Regions from separate parts of the Promicromonospora sp. NPDC059942 genome, predicted to be linked through region 3. Evidence: predicted binding sites of a transcription regulator. Region 3 holds the regulator's gene; each other region holds the start of a gene.
The links. The regulator LexA, encoded in region 3, represses DNA repair genes until DNA is damaged. The targets are predictions, from matches to a motif close to TCGAACANNTGTTCGA.
Positions count from the first base shown of each region.

Region 1: the regulator LexA is predicted to act here: its motif matches at 664-679, upstream of ACFV9Q_RS06370 (DUF222 domain-containing protein).
Region 2: the regulator LexA is predicted to act here: its motif matches at 789-804, upstream of ACFV9Q_RS04120 (DUF222 domain-containing protein).

Region 1 covers NZ_JBHWLR010000003.1:278,958-281,222, forward strand. The annotation lists gene ACFV9Q_RS06360 (DNA-binding protein) at 1-49, shown strand, start outside; gene ACFV9Q_RS06365 (VOC family protein) at 173-598, shown strand; gene ACFV9Q_RS06370 (DUF222 domain-containing protein) at 730-2,265, shown strand, end outside.
Region 2 covers NZ_JBHWLR010000002.1:353,995-356,259, reverse strand. The annotation lists gene ACFV9Q_RS04125 (amidohydrolase family protein) at 1-598, opposite strand, end outside; gene ACFV9Q_RS04120 (DUF222 domain-containing protein) at 877-2,265, shown strand, end outside.
Region 3 covers NZ_JBHWLR010000009.1:65,366-67,630, reverse strand. The annotation lists gene ACFV9Q_RS16020 (L-lactate dehydrogenase) at 1-577, shown strand, start outside; gene lexA (transcriptional repressor LexA) at 674-1,489, opposite strand; gene ACFV9Q_RS16010 (LysM peptidoglycan-binding domain-containing protein) at 1,681-2,175, shown strand.

The DNA of each region.
Region 1 (2,265 bases), on a different contig from region 3:
GGTCGATCCGTCCGGGACCGAGCCCGCCTCCGCGGCGCAGGCGGGGTGAGACAGGCGGGGCGAGACAAGGCGGGGTGAGGCACGGGCGAAAGAGCGCGTGAAAACCGCCCCTGAGCACGAAGAACACCCGCGTGCTGCGGCGAGTGTCAGTGTCCGGTGCTGAGATGGCGGCATGAGCCTTCGAGGATTTTCGACTATCAACTACTGGGCCGACGACGTCGCCGCGGCCTCCGCCTGGTACACCGAGGTGCTCGGCGTCGAGCCCTACTTCCAGCGTTCCGGACCGGACGGCACGCCCGCCTACGCCGAGTTCCGGATCGGGGACAACGAGGCCGAGCTCGGCCTCGTCAGCCGGGCCTACGCGCCCCCGGGGCTGCCCGACCAGCCCGGGGGCGCGCTCATGTACTGGCACGTCGACGACCTGCAGGGCACGGTGGCCCGTCTGCTCGACCTGGGCGCCACCGAGTACCAGCCCGTCACCGAGCGCGGGCACGACTTCGTCACCGCCGCGGTCGTGGACCCCTTCGGCAACGTGCTCGGCGTCATGTACAACCCGCACTACGTCGAGCAGTTCGGCGCGGACGCCGGGGCGGAGTAGCCGCTCCACACGCCACGTCCACCTGGTTCAACGGTTATCCACAGATTTTATCTGAGCCCAGCAGATCGAATGTGTGTTCGATAGAATCGGAGGGTCAGCACAGCAACGGACCAGGGCGGGGGTGACACGAGATGGACCGCACGCCAGTGCCTCCACCTGAGTCCCGTCAGGCCTGCGGGCCGCGCGCCCTCGACACCGTGCTGAGCGAGCTCGACGTGCTCGCCGACGAGCTGGTGGCCTCAGCGGGACCGGACGCGGTCGACGGCGTCGGAGAGTCCGCCCGCACGGGTGGTGTCGCGGTCCCCCGGCTCGTGGACGCCGCGCCGAGGCTGCGTGCGCTCAGCGCCCGCCTCGACACGGTCCGGCTGACATGGCTGCCCGTGATCGAAGCCCGGCACCCCTGGCAGGCCACGGGGGCGCGGACGTTCTCAGCCTGGCTCGCCAGGACGGAGAACGTCAGCACCACCACCGCCAACCGGGAGGCCGGCACCGGCCGGGTGCTGCGTGACCACCTGCCCACGACCCGCGCGGCGGCCCTCGCGGGTGACATCGGCGTCGACCACGTCCGCGCCCTGGTGGACGTCGCGCCCACCAGCGAGGCACGCAGGGCGGCACTGGCCGCGCCGATCGAGCCGGAGGAACTCCCGGAGTCGCCGGTCGCGGCCCTGGATGCGCAGGTTGGCGGCGGGGACCGTGCGGACGACTCTGTGGATGACACCGGCGCCGGCCTGGAGGACGACGTCGTCGGCGGCGCGCCCCCGGCCGAGCCGGCCACCACCGACGGTGACCCGGAGACGGCGGGCGACAGCAGCCCGGCTCCCCCAGCGATCACCGGCGAGGGGTATCTGACGGGGCTGGCCGGTGCCTGCGACCCGGCGCGCTTCCGTCGGGTGCTGAAGCGGTTCGGCCAGGTCGCGGATCCCGACGCGGACGACCGCGGCTACCGGGAAGCGACCGAGCGGCAGCACCTGGAGGTCTCGCCGACATTCGGGGGCTGGCACGTCAACGGCTTCCTCACCGACGAGCACGGACACCTGCTGTCGACGGCGCTCGGCGCGATGATGGGCGCCCCGGCCGCCGGCGACGACCGCACACCCACCCAGCGCCGGGCGCAGGCGCTCGCCGACCTGGCGCGCGACGTCCTGGACAACGGCCGCGTCGGCTCCGGTGCGGCGGTGCGTCCGCACGTCCACGTCACCGTGTCCCTGACGGAGCTGCTCCGGAGCGGGCGGACGAACACCCACGGCGAACAGACCGGGGCGACCGGTGGTGGCCAGCGCGGTGCCGGCCCGAGCCGGAATCCTGACGCGGCCGGCTCAGGGCACGGGTCCGGTGGCACCGGATCAGATCTCGACGGCGGTGCCGCCGGTAGCGGCGCGCTCCGTCCCGGGGACCTGACGGCGCTGACCGCTCAGCCTGCGACGTTCACGGGCGCGTCCACGACAGGGAGCGTCGTTCCGCGCGACCTCCTGCGCCGGCTTCTGTGCGACGCCGAGGTCACGCGGGTCGTGTTCGGCGCCGACGGCACCGCGATCGACGTCGGACGGGCACAGCGCACGGTGACCGGGCAGATGCGCAAGGCCGTGATCGCCCGTGACCAGCACTGCGTCTACCCCGGATGCGATCAGCCACCCAGCCGGTGCGAGGTGCACCATGCGCTGCGGCAC
Region 2 (2,265 bases), on a different contig from region 3:
CGAGCTCGAACACGGTGTCGAGGTGGCGCCGCGGGTCGCGGTCGATCTCGCAGGGGTCGATGCCGCCCACGAGGTCGCCGCCGGCGCGCAGCGCCTCGTCCATGAGCTCCGGCACGCCCGGTTCGAGGTGGATGCCGACCTGCGGGAACACGACGATCTCGACCGACGCCGACGCGGCGTGCGCCGCGCGGGCGGCGAGCACGCCCTCGAACTTCTCCAGCTTCGAGTCGGCGTCGACCTGGGCGTGCGAGCGCACCCGGGTGACGCCCAGCGCGATCATGCGGCGCAGCGTCTCGGTGGCCCGGTCGGCCACGGGGGCCTCGGCCGTGCGCCAGTGCGCGCGGTCGTTCATGATCCGGTCCCAGCGGGTGGGTCCCGCGGTCAGCGGGCGGAAGGGCAGGCCGAGGCGGGTGGAGTCGAGGTGCACGTGCACGTCGGAGAACGACGGGACGAGGATGCCGTCGTCGCCCGCGATCTCGGCCTCGCCGGCGGCGGCCGTGCCCGCCGGGACGACCTCGCGCACGAGGCCGTCGTCGAGCACGACGTCGGCGGGGTCGCCGCCCCACGGGCGGACGGAACGGATGACGGTGCGGGGCATGGGGGTTCCTCCAGGTACGGCGGGGGCGGGCGGACGACGGCGGTGGGGGGGGGGGGGGGGCGGGGTCGGGGGCCCCTCCCGGCCCGCTGCTTTTCTCGGTGGGTGCCGGTCAGCTGCGCGGCACCGAGCGCCGGGGCCGCCGCTTCGCGGACCGAAGAGTTATCCACAGATCTCCTGCTCACCCAAACAACAGCACATTCGTTCGATAGGCTCGTTTCAGCGCCTTCGGCCGACCTGGCCCCGGCGTTCGAGACCGCGCACGAGAGGTGGTGTGAACCATGGCAAGGGAAGAACGTGGAGGCACCCCACGTGCCCTGGAGGACGTCCTGACCGACCTCGATGCGCTCCTGGACGAGCTCACCGCAGCACCACACGAGGCCATGACGACCTCGGGTCTGGTATCGACGTCCGCCCGCCTGCGCGTGGCCGGCGCCCGCCTGGATGCCATGCGCTGGTCGATCCTGCCCCGGATCGAGTCCGCCGGACTGTGGGCGCAGACGGGCGCTCGCACGTTCGCCGTCTGGCTGGCCCGCGCCGAGGACGTCCAGACGGGGACCGCACGACGCGACGTCCGCACGGCCAGGGCCTTGCGCGACCATCTGCCCGCCACGCTGTCGGCGGCTCTGGTGGGTCGGGTCGGCGTCGACAAGCTCCGCGCCCTGGTCGACGTCGCCACCACCAGCACCAACCGAACCGAGGCCCTGGCCGCCCCGGCGGTCGACGTGCCCACCATCGACCGAGCCGGCTCCGTACCTGACCCGGGGCCCGCTGAGGACCCGCCCACTGAGGACGCAACCGCTGGACCTGTGCCTGTACTTGACGAGCCGACCGCGGAGACACCGACGACTTCGGCTGCGCCGACCTGGGAGGAGCAGCTGCTCGACTGGTCGACCCAGAACGGGCCCGACCGGTTCCGCGGTCTGGTGCGCTACTTCGCCCGCCACGCGGACCCCGAAGCCGACGAGCGCGGCTACACGAAGGCCAGGCAGCGCGAGTACCTCGACGTCGCACCCACGCTGGGCGGCTACCACCTGAGCGGGTTCCTCACCGAGGAGCACGGCCAGACGCTGACCACGGCGATCGGCTCGATCATGGGCGCACCGGCCGCCGACGACGACCGCACGCCCGGTCAGCGCCGCGCCCAGGCTCTCGCCGATCTGAGCCGCATCGTGCTCGACACCGGCCGCACCGGCACCGGCGCCTCCGTCCGCCCGCACCTGAGCGTGACCGTCTCGTTGACCGAGCTCCAGGCTCTCGCCGCCCAGAGCGACGGCGAGGAGCCGGGCGCGGGCGGGCCGGGCGAGGCGGGTGTCCCGACCGGGCCGACCCGCCCGATCAGCCCGGACGGCGTCCCTCACATCAAGCGTCCTGCCGTCTTTACCGAGACGAGCACCCCGGTGCCGACCTCGCTCCTGCGCCGTATCGCCTGCGACAGCGAGGTCACCCGGATCGTGTTCGGGGCCGACTCGCAGATCCTGGACGTCGGCCGGAGCAGACGGACGGTCACCGGGCAGCTGCGCCGGGCCGTCATCGCCCGCGACCAGCACTGCGTCTACGGCGAGTGCGACCAACCGCCGACGCGGTGCGAGGTCCACCACGCCCTGCGCCACTGGGCGCACGGCGGCGAGACCTCCACCACCAACGCCGCCCTGCTCTGCTACCACCAC
Region 3 (2,265 bases):
CGTGGTGACCTACGCGGCCCTGAAGATCTCGGGGCTGCCGCGCGAGCGGCTCTTCGGCAGCGGCACCGTGCTCGACTCGTCGCGGCTGCGCGTCGTGCTCGCCGAGCGGTGCGGGGTGGCCGTCGGGAACGTGCACGCCTACATCGCCGGGGAGCACGGCGACTCGGAGATCGCGCTGTGGAGCTCCGCCTCGATCGGCGGCGTGCCGCTGCTCGACTGGGTGCCGGTCGGCGGCGCCGCGCCCCTGGACGCCGCGGTGCGTGCGGAGGTGCACCACGAGGTGGTCGACTCGGCCTACCGGATCATCGCGGGCAAGGGCGCCACCAACTACGCCGTGGGCCTGGCCGCGACCCGCATCATCGAGGCGGTGCTGAAGGACGAGCGCCGGATCATGCCGGTGTCCTCGCTGCTGGACGACTACCACGGCATCAGCGACGTCTGCCTGTCGGTGCCGTCCCTGGTGGACCGGCGGGGCGTCACGAGCACGGTGGAGGTGCCGATGTCGGACGACGAGCTGGCCGGGCTGCGCGCGTCGGCCGACAGCGTGCGCGCGGTACAGCGGCGCTTCGGGTTCTAGGGCCGCCCCGGGATCGACGTCGACCTGGCTCGTCCGGGCACGAGAAAGGCCCGGCCACCGGAAACCGGCGGCCGGGCCTTGTCCGTTTCTCTGCGGTCAGAGGCTGCGCAGCACCGCGACGACGCGGCCCAGGATCTGCGCCTCGTCACCCGGGATGGGCTCGTAGGCCGGGTTCTGCGGCAGCAGCAGCACGTGCCCGTCGGTCTGCTTGAACGTCTTGACCGTGGCCTCGCCGTCGATCATGGCGGCGACGATCTCGCCCTGCTCGGCGACATTCTGGCGGCGCACCACGACCCAGTCCCCGTCGCAGATCGCGGCGTCGACCATCGAGTCGCCCGCGACCTTGAGGAGGAACAGCTCGCCGTCACCGACGAGCTGGCGGGGGAGCGGGAAGACGTCCTCGACGACCTGCTCGGCGAGGATCGGCCCACCGGCCGCGATGCGGCCGACCAGCGGCACGTACGACGGCGGCGGCGTGCTCGCGTCGTCCGGCACCGAACCGCCCCAGTGGACCTGGCCGCTACGCCGCGGCTCGGGCCAGTGGATCTCGCCGCGTGTCGGCTTCTCGACCTGCTCGGCCAGGGGCTCGACGAGCTCCATCGCGCGCGGCCGGTTGGGGTCGCGGCGCAGGAAGCCCTTCTTCTCCAGCATCTGGAGCTGGTGCTTGACGCTCGACGGGCTGGCCAGCCCGACGGCCTCGCCGATCTCGCGCATCGACGGCGGGTATCCGCGCGTCTCGAACGACTGCCGGATCGTGTCCAGCACAAGGCGCTGCCGCTCGGTGAGGCGGTCTGCCGGCGAGATCGCGTGCACGTCGGCGACCGCCCCGTCGCCCGGCGCGTCCAACGTGGCGACACCCGAGAGTGCCGTGTCGACGGCTCTCGTGTCGCTGGTCCCGTCCCGTCCCGTCATGCCCGTGCCCCTCCCGTTCCGACAAATGTTCTCCTGTGCGCTGCCCACTCTAGATCACAAATGTGCTCGGCTCAAACGAATGTTCGAGCGTGTCTCGACTTCTACGGTGTCCCGTGCTACACAATGGTACGAGCGTTCGACGAACGTGTGTATGACGGACAACCGTTCGAGTCATCTTTCGAGGAGGGGCCATGGGGGACGTGATCCCGCTGCGGCAGTACACCCCGGCGTACGGGCAGGCGTATGCGACGGTGCCCGGATCGAGCGCGGTCCGGGCGTACCGGCCGGACCCGGGATACACGCAGAGCCGGGCGTCCGCGCCGCCCCGGCCCCGCCCGGCTGCCCCCTCGTACGCGCCGCGCGGGCGGCGCACCTTCGCCGACCGGCTCGGGCTCGCCGGGCTGCGGCTCACGCGGCGCGGCCGGGTCGTGCTGGTGCTGCTGGCGATGCTCGTGGTCGCGCCGATGGCGACGTGGGGCGCGACCGCGGTCGCCAGCTCGCCGGGCGAGCCCACGGAGGTCCGGGTGCACGCGGTGCAGCCGGGGGAGACGCTCTGGGGCTTCGCCGAGCAGGTCGCGAAGCCCGGGGAGGACGTGCGGCAGGCGGTCGCGCGGCTGCAGGACCTCAACAAGATGACGTCGGGCACCGTGCGGGTCGGCGAGCTCCTCCTGCTCCCGAAGGAGTGACGGGAAGGCCCCCGAAAAGTGGCCGGACACCCCGACGAAGTGGACGGAGGCCACGATTCGCCGTCAAATGTTGCGGCGATGTTGCATGGG